2 regions of the Paenibacillus lacisediminis genome follow, and region 1 is predicted to be linked to the other one. Evidence: riboswitches for the same ligand, from Rfam matches in the RefSeq annotation. Region 1 holds a riboswitch; the other holds the start of a gene.
What was found. A riboswitch is a leader RNA that binds a small molecule or an ion and turns the genes downstream of it on or off. The one in region 1 is predicted to bind cyclic di-GMP.

Region 1 (7,449 bases):
CCGGCTGTTCGTATTCCGCGAGAACATTTTCCCAGTAAACCGCCGTCGCCTTGTCTTCCCTTTGTTCAAGCCACTGGATATATTGACGGTAAGGGTACACCGCACCCAATTGCGGTATGCTTCCTCTCCGGAGCGCCCCGTAAATTTCCAGCAGCTCTTGAAAGATAAGGCCAAGACACCATCCATCCATAATGATATGGTGGAAGCTCCAAATCAGCCGGTACCTGTCGGCGCTTATTCTAATGAGAGCCATTCGGGTTAGCGGATCACGGGTAAGATCAAAGCCCTTTGCCCGATCCTTATCCAAATAGGTTTGCAAATAGCGTGTTTTCTCTTCCTCCGTCAAGAAGGAAATATACTCGAAAAAGACTTCAGCCAGCCTTTCCTTTAAAACAGCCTGAAGCGGTTTGTCCAGCTTTTCGTAAACAAAGGCGGTCCGAAGAATGTCGTGCCTTTGTATCACCTGCCCGAAAGCTCGCTCCAGCAAACCTCGATCGATTTCGCCCTCAAGTTCGAGCACGGCTTGTTCAAAGTACGCCGGTGAATCAGGCTCGCGCAGGTAGTGATACAGCATGCCTTCCTGCATCGGGGTCAGCGTATAAATATCCGTGATATTGGACTTCGCGGCCCCCATCGCCCGGTAGACCGCTTCGACCTCCGCCATCGTAATGCGGCCGGAGCTTACATCGCTGGCCGTCAACTCCGTGTACTCCCGTGCAACGCAATGCTCGATCATCCGCTCCAAATGGCGCTTGAAGCCTTCCGCCACCCGGATCACCGTGGCCCGTTCGTATTCGTGCTGGTGATAACTGAAACTCAGCCGCAGCCTCCCATACGTCACTCGTCCGTTAATGTCCAGGCTGTAAGGACTTTGCATGTCGGGGGAAACCGCCTCGCCCTCTAGAACATCGGCGATGGTAAACATGCCGGTATCGATGTCCTGGTCAAACTGGCCCAAATAGTTAAAGCTGATTTCCGGGCGCAAATCAAACTTTAAGATACCCTCGTCCCGCAGAAACGTATGGTATTTTAAAATGCCGTAACCGATGCCTTTTTGCGGAATGCGCCGCAGGCTTTCTTTGACCGCTTTCAGCCGGTAAGACACGTCCCTGGCGCCCGTCATATCCAGAATCACCGGGTATTGAGCGGTAAACCAGCCTACGGTTCTGCTGATATCCATGTCCGGAATGATGTCTTCGCGGCCGTGCCCTTCCAGATTCACAAGCACCTTGTCTTCTCCCGTCCATTCCCGCACAGCCTCTCCCAGTGCCGTCAACAGCACATCGTTGATTTCGGTATTGTAGGCTTTATTCACTTCTTTAAGCAGCTTGGCGGTTTGGGCTTCATCCAGTTCGATTTCGATATGACCGTAATCCGCATGTTTTCGGTCATGAACGGTTTGATCCTTCGGAAGAGGCTTGATCTCATGCTGCTCCAGCGCGCGCCAGTAGGGGATTTCCTGCTGAAGCTCTCCGCTGACGGCATACGTATAGAGCCGTTCCGACCATGCCCGGAAAGAGTCCGTTTTCTCCCTAAACGTGATTTCTTCGCCCCGCTCCGCCTGCCGGTAACCCACTCCAATATCTTCAAAAAGAATCCGCCAGGATATCCCGTCAACCGCAAGATGGTGAACGCTCAAGCACAGGTAGTCGCCGTCATTCGTTTTGAACAAGCCCGCATGCAGCAAGGGGCCGGATGCTAAATCCATACCTGACTGAAGCTGTGCGGCTGCTTCTTTTACGGAGCCAGTGTATTGGTCATTCTTGGTGAAATCCTTGACCACCAGCGAATATAACTCGCCTTCCATGCCCCGGTTGAACAGAACCGTCCGTCCCGCCTTCTCCCGGACAACAATACGCAGCGCGTCATGATGTTCAACCAGTCGTTCAAGCACTTTTCTTAAACTTATTTCGTTAAAGCCCTGTTTTCGATGCAGCACAACCGATTGGTTGAAGTGATGCTTTGCCGTAAAAGGCCGCTCGAAAAACCAGCTCTGGATCGGCGTGGGCATAAATTCCCCTGTGACCGTTCCTTGATCGGCAACATGTTCGGCGGATTTTACGCAAGCGCTCAGTTCTTCGATCACGGGATGTTCAAAAAGATCCTTCAACTGCAGCTTTAGCTTATAATCGTGAAGCCTGGACACAACCTGAATGGCTTTAATGGAATCACCGCCCAGATTCAGGAAGTTATCCTTAATGCCTACCCGCTCAGCTTTAAGCACCGTTTCCCATGTCTTAGCCAAAATCTCCTCAATTTCATTTCTCGGCGCAACGTATGCCGCTCCCGCATCCACACTCAGGTCAGGCTCGGGCAGCGCCTTGCGGTCGATCTTTCCGCTCGGCGACAGCGGCATGGCCTCCAGCCGCATAAAGCTCGCCGGCACCATGTAATCGGGCAGCTCCTGCAGCAGCAGCTCCCGCAGTTCTTCCGCTCCCGGTTCGCCCTCCGCCGTATAGTACGCCGCCAGATATTTCTCGCCGCGCTTATCTTCCCGGGCGATCACCACCGCCTCCCGCACCCGCGCATGCTTCAGCAGCCCTGCCTCGATTTCGCCCAGCTCGATCCGGAAGCCGCGGATTTTCACCTGATCGTCGATCCGGCCGAGGTATTCAATGTTCCCGTCCGCCAGCCAACGCACCAAATCGCCCGTCCGGTACAGCTTCTCCCCCGCTTCATAAGGATTCGGCACGAACTTCTCCGCCGTCAGCTCCGGCCGGTGCAAATACCCTCGGGCCAGCCCGTCTCCGGCAATGCACATTTCCCCCGCCGCGCCCAGCGGCAGCAGCCTTTGCCGGCCGTCCAAAACATAGATCCGCGTATTGTCGATCGGTTTGCCTATCGGGACCGACGGATAGTTCATCTCCTCGTCCCGGTAGGTCCATGCGGTGGCGATGACGCTCGACTCGCTCGGACCGTAAGCGTTCATATACTCCACTCGGTCCTTCCACCGCGCGACCAGCGGCTTGGTGATCGCCGATCCCCCGGTCACCAGTTTTTTCAGCGCCGGCAGCGCGTCCGGTTCCAGCCCCGCCAGATACGTCGGCGGAAGCAGGGCGATCGTAATTTCGTTTTCATTCACGAAGGCGGCGAAATCATTCAGGTTGTTGATGATATCCCGCGACACGAGATACAGCGTTCCCCCTCCCAGCAGGATCGTGAACATTTCCCACACCGAAGCGTCAAACGAACTGCTGGCAAACTGCAGCATCCGGTCCGCACCGTTCACGCCCCATTTGTCCTGGAAAAAGTGTTGAAGGTTGATCACGCCCCGGTGTCCGACCATGACTCCTTTCGGTTTCCCGGTCGATCCCGAGGTATAGATGATATAGGCCAAATCCTCCGGCTTGTTGACCGGCTGCGGATTGGCGGCGCTATCGGCTCCTCCGTCCTGACCTCCATATCCGGCGCTGGCCCCGTCCAAATTCACGCTCTGCCCCCGATAGGCGCTAAGCTTGTCCCGCAGATGCTGAGGGGTCAGCAAAATCGAAGCCCCGCTGTCCTCCAACATGTACTGAATCCGTTCCTCCGGGTAATTCGGGTCTATCGGCAGGTAAGCGCCCCCGGCCTTCAGCGTGCCCAAAATGCCGATGACCATGTCCATGGAGCGCTCCGCCATGATGGCGACGATATCGTCCGGCTTCACGCCCCGCTCCCGGAGCGCTTTCGCCAGCCGGTTCGCCCGTTCGTTCAGTTCCCGGTAGGTCAGGGTTTGCCCGCCGAAGACTAGGGCCGGATGATCAGACCTTTGTTCCGCCCGTTTTTCAAACAGCCCGTGGATCGTTTGCTCCTTCGCGTATTCCGTCTCCGTGCGGTTGAAATCGCCAAGCAGCACCCGGCGTTCTTGCTCCGGCACGATTTCAATTTGCGAAATAAGAGCATCACTTTGGTCCAACGCCTGAGCAAATAAATATTCAAAGTGGCGAATGACGTTCTCAATGGGGATGAATTTCTCAAAAGCCTGTATCCGATAGTCAAAATTTACGGTTACGTCGGCTTCACCTTCCTGCCCCCATATCAGCAGGGTAAGCGCATTCCGTTCATGATGATGCGTCATGCTTACACTCCGGGTTGCCGTCCCGGTAAAGGTTTTTCTCATTTCCTGTTCTTCGAAAGAAAGCGAGATATCAAACAGATTGCCTTTCTCACGGTTATTTTCGTAAACGGCCCTGTAGATTTCGCCGAAAGACATTTTTTGATGCCGGTAGCATTGCATAAGCTCACGTTTGATCAGCTTCATCAACTCTTTGAAGCTTACATCCTGCCCTGGGCTGATCCGCAGCGGAAGCACATTGGCGAAATGCCCAAGAGTCCGCTTATATTGCACTTTGCTCCGATTGAAAACCGGGACCCCGATCACCATTTCGTCCCGCTGGCAAACCCGGCTGAAATAAAGAAACAGGATGCCTAAAAAATAGTGAAACGATGAGCATCCTTCCGCTTTGCAAAACTCCACCATGCGCTCGTATAACGCCTTGTTTATCGTTAAAGTGCGCCGATCGCTCCAAACAGTATCGGCGTCTCCCTCGGCGTTGTTCGCCCCTTCGCTCAAGAGAGGTTCCGGAACGGTTTGGTATTTGTTCTGCCAGAACTCCCTGTCTTTGATAAAGGCCGGAGAATGCAAATAATTTTGATTATCGGCAATGAAATCGGTATAGGAATAAACTGTCCTGCTTAATTCACCGGTTCCTTGCACCAATTCGTTGTAATTGTCAATGAGTTCACTGACGAGAAGAGCAAATCCCCAGCCATCGATCACGAGATGATACACTTTCAGCAAAATAAAATATGTATTCGAGCCGCCTTTCAAAATAGCAAACTGAAAATAATCGTCTTCCGGTTGAAATGGTTTGAGAAATTCCGTTTTCATCCAATGCATGCAATAAGCGTTTGGATTTTCCTTGAGCGAAAAATCATGAACGGGAACCTCATATTTAACGTCCGGCTGAATGGTTAAAAAGGGTTCCCCTTTCTTCTCGATGACACGCGTTCTGAGAGAATCGTGTTGTCCGATCAATAGTTGCAAAGACTCCTTAATGACAGAACAATCCGGATTTCCTTTTATCTCAATATACCCGCCTAGATTATAAATCGGTTTGCCGGGGTACATACACTGTTCGAACCATATGTCTTTCTGATAGGAGCTTAACGGATACTCAGTGATACGATCCGCACTTGTTTTCATCATTCATTCCCCCTTGTCGTTTAGCATGTCAAGCTCCCGATTTTCCCGCTGAAAATAAAGAAAGCCTATCCCCGTATAAAGGCACAGGAACAGACTTAGACTCCATCTTGTTTCCTTCGGCAACCTGGCAATCATGGCTGTTATACACAACTTTAGACCCATGGCTTTGTGTCCACCACTTTCGAGGTGTTTACGATTAAACGGGAAAATAAGTAAATTGCTATTCATTTTTGAGCGTGTGCCGATTGGATACTTCTAAGCTATATTACCTACAACCCCCTCACATCCCTAAAACTATTTTCATTTCCTAAAATACCCTATTAGAACTAGTTTTACAAGTATTTTTCTACTTTTTTCTACCTTTTTCTACTTTTTTCTATTTAATCTCGGTCAAACGTACCGGAAAACTATTTTTCTCAGGTTATTTCATTTTCAGCACCTGTTTGGAAACATGACTAACCTGCTCAAGCTCACCAGCCGTCAAAGTAAACCGCATCGCCTTCGCATTTCCTAAAGCATGATGCACTTTTGATGCCCCTGGAATCGCAAATACGTTTTCTCCGTGAGCGTTAATCAACCAATTCAAGGCAATCTGCGTTGGCGATACGTCATACTGCTGAGCCAACTGGGCAAGTGTCTCAATCAGCGGTCTTGATCTTTGCAGGCCCGATTCCCTAAACGCTGCAGTCCACTTGCGCGGACCCGTGATCTCCTTGACCAGAGACGGATTTTCGTGGAATTTCCCGCTTAAGATCCCCTGCTCCAGCGGAGAGTAAGCAATGATCGCCACACCGAGCTCTTTGGCCGTATCCAGAATTCCGTTCTGTTCGATTCTCCGGTCGAGAAGACTATATTTCACCTGATTTGAAGCCAGGCGAAGACCATGCTCTCGCAGGACCTGATCGGCTTCCCGCATTTGTGCCGCGGAAAAGTTGCTGACACCCACATGCTTAATTTTTCCCACCTCGGCTAATTTAGCCATTGCCCTCATCACGGCGCCGACCGATGAAAAGGAATAAGGCGAATGCACCTGGTAAAGGTGAATCGTCCGCTGATGCAGCCGGCGGATGCGTTCATCAATCGTCGCGGGAATGCTGCTTGCGGTACGCAAGGCCGGCCACCATTTCGTAGCGATATGCGCCTGCTGCGCGAGCGGCCCGCCGAGCTCCCCGAGCGCGCCGGCCAGCAGTTCTTCAGACTGTCCCCCACCATATGCTTCGGCGGTATCAAACCAATTGATCCCGCCTTCCAAGCTGGTCTGTATGATTTGCCGCATTTCCTCCTTGCTTAGCGCCGGCCAAAATTTGCCAACCACTCCCTTTCCGTTGCTGAACTGCCAGCAGCCAAGTCCAAGCGGCGACAGCATTAAATCGGAGTTGCCCAGCTTGCGCAACCGCAGTGAATCTGTCATCGTTATCAGCCCTTCCAAAAAAAAGTTTACATTCAAATAATTTCCTGCTTGTTTAATTATATAGTAAAACCTGTTATTCCTTCCTGGTTTTACTTGACATTTGTATACTCCGAGACAACGATAGGTGCTCGCCAGCCCCCGTTCGGGACTTTTCACCCTAGAGATGGGAACCCTGCTGAGCGAACTGCGAAAAGCCGGTGCGCAACCAAGTCGCGCACCGGCTTTTCGTTTTAGAAACAATCAATCCGCCCTTTCAGGCAATCTTAATTCCAACTTGTCCAAGTCAACAATAAAACCATTCGTCTTCAAAATATCCAAACCAAGCTCCTCCTTGTTGAAATAAAGCTCAGTTAAAACTGTCTTGCATTAACGCTTAGATCGTATTTGGCCCCAGTTCTATTATAAGTGTAAATCTTCCAATCTCCGCTTAAGCCGTCGGCAGCGAGCTCTTGATAACTTACCGTTTGTTGTTTACCCGGCCCTAATTCATAATCAGATAGCAACTCGACCCCATTGCGGCTGATTTCTAAGTAAACGGATGAAGCGGAGTTGTTTTTCACCCAAACCTCCATGTTTTTACCGTATTCCGGTACGGTTGTAAACGAGCGGGTATACCCGCTGCCGCCCGATTGACGAACACCATCGATCAGAATTACATCCGTCGGATCACTTGCAACCTGATCATCCGTATCCTTAATAGCAGATGCTGACGCCACGAAAGTAAGAAACAACATAGCTGCTGTGAGAAATAATGCAGGAACTTTTAATTTTTTCATGCTCTCAATCTCCCAAGTTTTCAAAATAAGATATGTAATAAACATACTGCTCTTTATTATACAAAATTTCCTCGCAC
Region 2 (7,449 bases), on a different contig from region 1:
TCAGCGTACCTGTCCCGCTTCCTCTGCAAACTGTCTGTACCATTCCGTTATGTAATGGCTGGGCTCCACATTCAGCTCCTCTTTCAGCACGGTTGCCAGCTCGCGGTACTGACGGTGCACCATGGCAAAGTTCTGCTGAAGTGCGAATATTTTCATCAGGGCAAAATAAGGCGCCTCCTCCTGGGGATGAAGAGTGCAGATGTTTTGATAGAAGGCCCCCGCCTTCTCCCAAAGCTCTTGCCCGAGATACCAATCGGCGATCGCCAGCGCAGTGTGAAGCCAGATGGCTTTGAGCCGCTGGCGCTCGCTCTCCGTCCACCAATAATCGTATTCTTGCAGATAATCTCCGGTGTAGATTTTCATCGCCTCCAGGTAAGCGTCCAGCGAAGCGCCGGATACGGGCGGCAGCGCAGCCAGTTTGGCTTCCCATTCGTCGATGTCCAAGCGGACTTGATGGGTATTTAGGATGTAACCCTCCATCGCGTTCACAATTTGAAAATGATCTCCGTAGGGCTTGAGTGTTTTCCGAATATGATACACGGCCGTATATAATTGCGAGTTAACCTTTTCCGTTTCGTATTCCGGCCACAACACATCGATCAAAGTCGACTTCCGGACTAGCCTTCCCCGGTGCTGCAGGAGATAAAGAAACAACTCCTGTGCCTTTGTCGTGCGCCACTGCAGAAGAGCCGGCTGCCCCTGCCGAGCCTCCACCGTAACCTGTTTGAACAAGCAAATTTTTACAACCTGTTCGGAAGCGGTGACGTCCTCCTGTCCCGCTTTCAACCGCACCTGAATCCGGTCCACGGTTTTGGCCAGGCGTTCGGCTCTGATCGGCTTGAGCAGATAATCCAGTGCGTTTAACTCAAAAGCTTTGATGGCATATTCATTGTACGCCGTGACAAAAACGATATGTATCTCCGGTTTCGATTCCAAAATCCGTGCCGCCAATTCAATGCCGTTGATTTCCGGCAGGCTGATGTCCAAAAACAGCACATCCACACGCTCCCGGAGAATTTCGCTCATCCCCTTGACGGGGTCGGTAAATTTCCCGATAATCTCCACGTCGGCCAGCTTCATCAGCAGCCGCTCCATATAATTCAAGGCCAGCCGTTCATCATCCACAAGTATTACTCTCATTAGAGCCAGACTCCCCCGCTTGGATACTCTTCCCTTCAATAAGAAGATAGCATATCCCACCCAAACAAAGAAGCCTTGAACAAACGTTCAAGGCTCTTTTTTCTATTCGGCTGTTCATGATTTGGCTTAGTAATACTTGTCCGCCTTATATTTAGAGGCGTCCTTGATCATAGTAAACGCGGTCGTTGTCCCCTTCCAGCCGGCATCGGCCGTCGTGTCGATGACCACCCAGCGTCCGTTCACAAAAACTTCATTCCAGGCGTGATACGTCTTCACATAATCGGAAGATCCCATCGCCAGCTTGGCCGGAACCCCAACACTGCGCAGCATCCCCGCAAACAGAGAGGAGAAGCCATAGCAGATGTCTTTCTTGACAGTCAAAGTGCGTTCGATATCCGGCAAATAATCCGAAGAAGCGGTGAACGCCAGACTGTCGTCATATTTGATATTGCTAATCATGTAATTATAAATAGCCTTCACCTTGTCTTCATCGGTAGCCGCGTCTTTCGTCAGCTCCGCCGCCTTCTTCACCGCCAAGCCGTCTATATCCCAATTCACATTTTGCGTCGAATTCAGATAAACCGGCGTCTCATCCTGCAAGCTGAGCTTCACCGTATCCTTGTGCACAAGGCGGTACGTGGTCCCTTTAATCTGTTCCAACAGGCTTATCGTGTAATCCCCGTTGCCCATTTGCAGCGGAAACGTCTCCTCTTTGGCACCGTACGTCAGATTATAGGTATACTTGTTTTTTCCGTTCTCGATCAACAGCTTGGTCTTGATTTTCGGCTTCACGTCGTAATGGATGCTGATCGCTCCCATGGACAGGTTGTCCTTACCCAGCCAGCCCTCAAGTTCGGCTCCCCGCACCTCCGCTCCGCCAAATCCGGCAAACAAGAGTACAAGGGCTATCGTTACAAACTTCAATTTACGCATAAAAAATAAAACCCCCTTCGGTAACTGGCTGCCAGCAAAAAAATACAGGCCCTGTAGCTTTGCGTCCCTGCCTTTCGACAGGTTTGCCATTTTCGTGTAAAGTTTTATATCTTTCTTTATCTCTATCGGAAGCACAGGCGTCATTTGTTAGCCCTATAAGACAAAAAAATCTAAAATTTTTATATTTTTTGTGCGACATTTTGTGAAAAGTAAAAATAATAAAAAAGTACCATCATCACCACCAAAGCGGCGAGAATGAGATAGATATTACTGTACGCGCCGGAATTTACAAACGGGTTTAGCGGGTTCCAACGCACGCTTCCGCCTTGATCCACAGCCTTGCTGTAGACGCTGGCCGCCACCGCGCCGGAAAGAAAGTTCGACATCGACAGCAGCCCCATGCCGACCCCGGTCTGTTCCTTGGTCAGCGTCCGCGAAATCGTGCCTGTCAAGGCGATTTGCATAAACATCTGACCGACGTTGCCAAAGATTAATAATACGGCAATCATAGGGACCGCCGCTCCCGCGAAGATCGAGATCAGAGTAAAGCAAACCAGCAGCAACATGGACGCGGTGCAAAACACAAACGGGTTGCCCTTGGCATCCGCCAGCTTGCCTCCAGTTCTGCCCAGAACAGCCGACACCGCCGCCCCCGGAACCATAGCGAAGCCAATCCAGCCCGAGTCCAGCCCGTTGACATCCGCCAACAGCTGCGGAGACAGGAACGGGAGTGCATAACCAATCCCCATCGCCAGTATGGACATGAGCAGCCCCAGGGAATAACTTCTGTTGCGGAAAAGCTGCGGATCGACGAACGGATGAGCCGCCGTCCGATTGCGGATGGCAAACAGCAAGAATAAGAGCAAACTGCCCAGATAAAACATCATTCGGCCATAAGTAACGCCCAGCAGCAGCAAGGCTACCGCGCCGCCCAGCAGACCGGCCCCCAGCCAATCGACTCTGGCGTATTTGGGCGCCTGCTCGCTTAAATAACGGCGGTAAAACGGCAAGGTAACAAGCATCAGCATCGGAATGCAAAACAGCCAACGCCAATCGACCAGACTGACGATCAACGCCGAAACGACCGGTCCGATCGCCCCCCCGACAGCCAGTCCGGTTGCCGTGATTCCGAGCGCGTACCCGCGGCGTTCGGGCGGAAAGTGGCGGACAGGAATGATCATCGCCGCCGCCGGAATGACCGCCGCTCCCGCCGCCTGCAAAACCCGCCCGGCCAGCACCATCCAAAACGCCTGGGCGGCAAGCCCGGCGAGCGAGCCCAGACAAAACACGGCCAAACCAAATGTGATTAAATTTTTGAACTTGAATACGTCGGCCAATTTCCCGTAGATGACCGATCCGATCGCATAGATCAGCATATAAATAGTGGCTACCCAGCTGACCTGCGCCACGGATAATTGGAACTCGCTTTTAATTTCCGGCAGGACGATATTAAACATCGTGGCGCTCATCGACGAAAGCACCATCGTAAATGCCAAAATACGAATCAGCTTTTCGGCCGATTCTCCCTCTGTCTGCTTTCTCATAACAAATCATGCCTCCTCAAAAACCTTTGCTATGAGTTATTTTATAATTGCATATTGATAATTAAAAATATATATTTAATTATAAAATCATATACTACAGTATATTAATGAAAAGGAATGACTAGTATGGAACTGCTGCAGCTGCAATATTTTCAGACGGTCGCCCGCTTGGAGCATATGACGAAAGCCGCGCAGGAGCTTCACATCGCCCAGCCCGCGCTGAGCAAAACGATCGCCCGGCTGGAACAAGATTTGGGCGTGCCGCTGTTTGACCGGCAGAACCGGCAAATCCGGCTCAACCACTTCGGCAGGACGTTTTTGAAGAAAGTGGAAATCGCACTGAACGTACTTGAGGAAGGACGCAAGGAAGTCGCCGATCTGGCGGGGACGGAGCGGGGGAGCATTCGTCTGGCAACGAACAACCTGGGCCGGATTACTTCCGCTTTGAGCGCTTATCGCGTGGAACACCCGGAAGTGAATTTTCGTATTTTGCAAACTTCGCCAGCTTCCACAGAGGAGTTGGTGGATTTGCTGGAAAATGGCGAGGTGGACCTGTGTTTTACCGCTGCCTCCATCGATCATCCCGACATCCGCGAACAAAAGGTGTTGGACGCCGAGGTGTTTTTGGCCGTGCCGCCCGGGCATCCTTTGGAACGAAGCAGCAGCATCCGCCTTGAGGAGGTCGCGGACGAGCCGTTTATCGAATATAAAGCCGGCCACCCGTTCCGGAAAATAAACAGCTCGTTTTGCCGCGAAGCGGGCATTTCGCCGAACATCGTTTGCGAGGTGGACGAACCGTCCGCTTTGGGCAGCCTGGTACAGGCCGGGCTTGGCGTGGCGTTCGTGCCCGCGTGCCGCAAAGACGAGCTGCCGCCTTATAAAATGCTGCGGATCGAAAGCCCAGTATGCCGGCGCGTCTTCCGGATCGCCTGGCTGGAGCGGCGCTATCTCCCGAAGGCGGCCCGCAGCTTCGGCCGGTTTTTGAGCGAATATTATGCGGAGCTTCAGGCGCCGTAAGCTGCGCCGCCATGCCCCGCCGTCAAGCAATCAAGTAAAGTACTCCAGCTTCGCTTTCGGAAAAAATTGTTTCATATATTCAAACAGATGGGTTTTCAAATCCTCCTCTTCCTCTTTCGGATAAATATATTTGCCGATGCCGTATTTACCCCATTTGTACCTGCGTTTTTCTTCGTCCAGTTCCAGCTTGGTCATCGGGTAATTTTTCTCGATCACCCGTTTGGCCGGTTTCGTGAAGCGGTGCTGAATGAATTCGAACGTAAGGTCCTCTTTCGCCTCGGCCGGCAGTTCGGCATCAAGCCGTTCGAACATCTGGCGGTACCCGTCCTCCCATCCTTCGTGAATGTAAATAGGCGCGACGATAAAGCCCAGCGGATACCCGGCCCGGGCCACCTTGCCCGCGGCCTCGATTCTTTGTTCCAAAGGCGAGGTGCCCGGCTCGAAGTTTTTTATGATGTAATCAGCGTTGACGCTGAAGCGGAAGCGGGTTTTTCCGTTATGCTTCGCGTCCAGCAAGTGATCGACATGATGAAACTTTGTAACAAAACGCAGCTTGCCGTACTCGGACTGCCCAAAGTGTTCGATCGCCCGCTTGAGTGTATGGGTCAGATGGTCGATGCCGACGATATCCGAGGTGCAGGAAGCTTCGAAACGGGTGTACTCCGGGGCGCGTTCGGCCATATACCGGTCGGCGGCCTCCAAAATCTCCTCCACGTTGACATAAGTGCGGATATACGGCTTACTCCCCATCGTCGTTTGCAAATAGCAGTAATGGCAGTGCCCCATGCATCCGGTGGCAAATGGAATGGCGTATTCCGCCGAAGGCTTGGACGTATCGAATTTCAGCGTTTTGCGAATGCCGACGACCAGCGTGGATTTGGCCACCCGGTATTTTTGCAGATCGCTTTCGCCCGGCAGATTTCTCACCTGGTTGTGGGAGGTCGTATAGCGGATGTCCACATCCATGCCCTTAAATTTGTCATAAAGAATTTGACCCAATGGATAATCCAGCGCATCCGGCTCAAAGTAAACCAACTTTGGAACAAACGGCTTCATTCCAGGCTCCCCTCGGCAGCGTCCCCGAAATAGTAGCTGTAAGCCTGCTCCGCTTCGTCCGCCGAGGCATATACGGCCATTTCGCTCGTCAACGGGTAATAGCTTTCATACAAAAACACAGCGAGTTCGCCCGGCCGCTCCGGGTTGTTGACCACCGCGGCCTCCTGGATGTTGGCGACGTCCTGGGTATGCGGGTTGCGGTAAAACACGTAAACGATATCTCCCGGCGCAAAGGTTCGGGCTCCGTCTAACATTTCCATCGAATCCCCTTCTTTTTATGGAATGGTGAAGCTGTCCCTCTGCTTTAAAATATTTCCTTTACCGGAAGCAATTATTTTTCCTCGTTATGGAAAAACACACCTTAGTGTTCCTCTGAACCTAAAACGGTTCGCCTCCACAATATTTTATGCTGTGTCCGGCTTAGTTTCTCATAGAACAGCACGGAGTTTTTGCGAAACACCTGGATGACGACATGAATGAAAAACACCATATCCATCAGCAGGACCAACATGGCCAATAACGCCCTCGCCCCCTCTGGCAATGATCCGGGAGGAAAAACAACCAAGCGGTTGACGCCGAATATCCCCCAATACAGAAGGCCGTAACGGACGATGATCGATATGGCCCTTGGCCGTACTCGATCGCCTTGCTCAGTTTCCTCAAGCCTGATGCGAACGAGCCATTTGCCAAACGTACATCCTCCGCTCAGGTAGGGAAGCAGCATAAAGTAAAGACCTGTCGCGACAAAATAAGCTCCCGGAATCCGCAGCACGTGGCAGATAGCCAACAGCACGGCGCAAATGACAATGTCGAACATCCAGGCCAAGCCGCGGCGGGTGTAGCTCACCCTTTTTGCGGACAAATCCACGCCCCGGTCCAGATGCTCGATCCTGGGCAAAAAACGCGACAACCATTCGGCCGCGAGAAAGCCGATCATTCCGCCAAGCGTGTTTGTCATCAAGTCGTCGATGTCGAACACCCGGTAGGCGTTGTCAAAAAAGCCGAATATGCCGGTCAGCTGCGTTACTTCAAAAAACAGGGACAACAAAAAGGACAGCAGCAGGCAACGAATCGGCCCAAACCGGAAATAGTAACGCATGATCATCCCAAACGGCACCGTTAACAACACGTTGAAGACCACCTGTAAAAAAGCCCGCTCCTTTAGCAGCCGCCAATACGACGAAGGTTCCCCTTTGACAACGCTGGTCTCCTTTAGGATATCCTGAATGAAATGAAACGGAACAAGTTGGACGGCCGATTCGCCGAGCGGCGGGTTGTGCCGCGTGGCAGGAAAGGGCAGCATGATCAGAAACACGGCGTTCATTAGGTACAGCAGGAACAGGTACAGGACGAACGCCCGTACTTTGTTGATATACCCATGCCGGCGGTATTGGACGACGAGAAACGGCATCGTGAACAGCAGCGCGGCGAAAGGAAAAGCCATAAAGGCATAGGAAATGGGGAACAAATACGTTTCAAATTTCAAAGTTCAAACTCCTTCTGCGTAATGAAATCTTATTATCTTACCATAGGACGTATGAAGCCGTTTTTTAGTTAGCCAAAAAGTCCGGGAATTTATGCAAAAAAGCTTCCCCGTCGCTCCATCTGGCGGAGCCGGGAAAGCTTTTTGCCATTTTTGGTGTATTGCGCTAAATAATGACTTACTCCGGTTTGTCCGGCGTTTTCGGCTGAACGTCTGGGTCGGCCGGCTCCTGAGAGGCCGGTTCTTGTGACGGCGGCGCCTGTGAGGCTGCTGCCT

Region 2: it holds a riboswitch for cyclic di-GMP, as region 1 does, so the genes downstream of both, ACLD72_RS02850 (transglutaminase-like domain-containing protein) here and ACLD72_RS21520 (amino acid adenylation domain-containing protein) in region 1, are expected to answer to the same signal.

Annotation. Positions count from the first base shown of each region.
Region 1 covers NZ_JBKIAX020000012.1:43,945-51,393, forward strand. Annotated here, with positions in the region: gene ACLD72_RS21520 (amino acid adenylation domain-containing protein) at 1-5,185, opposite strand, end outside; cyclic di-GMP riboswitch class I at 5,301-5,390, opposite strand; gene ACLD72_RS21525 (aldo/keto reductase) at 5,607-6,596, opposite strand; gene ACLD72_RS21530 (hypothetical protein) at 6,947-7,372, opposite strand.
Region 2 covers NZ_JBKIAX020000001.1:655,192-662,640, reverse strand. Annotated here, with positions in the region: gene ACLD72_RS02855 (response regulator) at 1-1,140, opposite strand; gene ACLD72_RS02850 (transglutaminase-like domain-containing protein) at 1,267-2,073, opposite strand; cyclic di-GMP riboswitch class I at 2,090-2,171, opposite strand; gene ACLD72_RS02845 (MFS transporter) at 2,253-3,617, opposite strand; gene ACLD72_RS02840 (LysR family transcriptional regulator) at 3,744-4,634, shown strand; gene splB (spore photoproduct lyase) at 4,665-5,690, opposite strand; gene ACLD72_RS02830 (transcriptional regulator SplA domain-containing protein) at 5,687-5,950, opposite strand; gene ACLD72_RS02825 (VanZ family protein) at 6,052-7,176, opposite strand; gene ACLD72_RS02820 (DUF4349 domain-containing protein) at 7,352-7,449, opposite strand, start outside.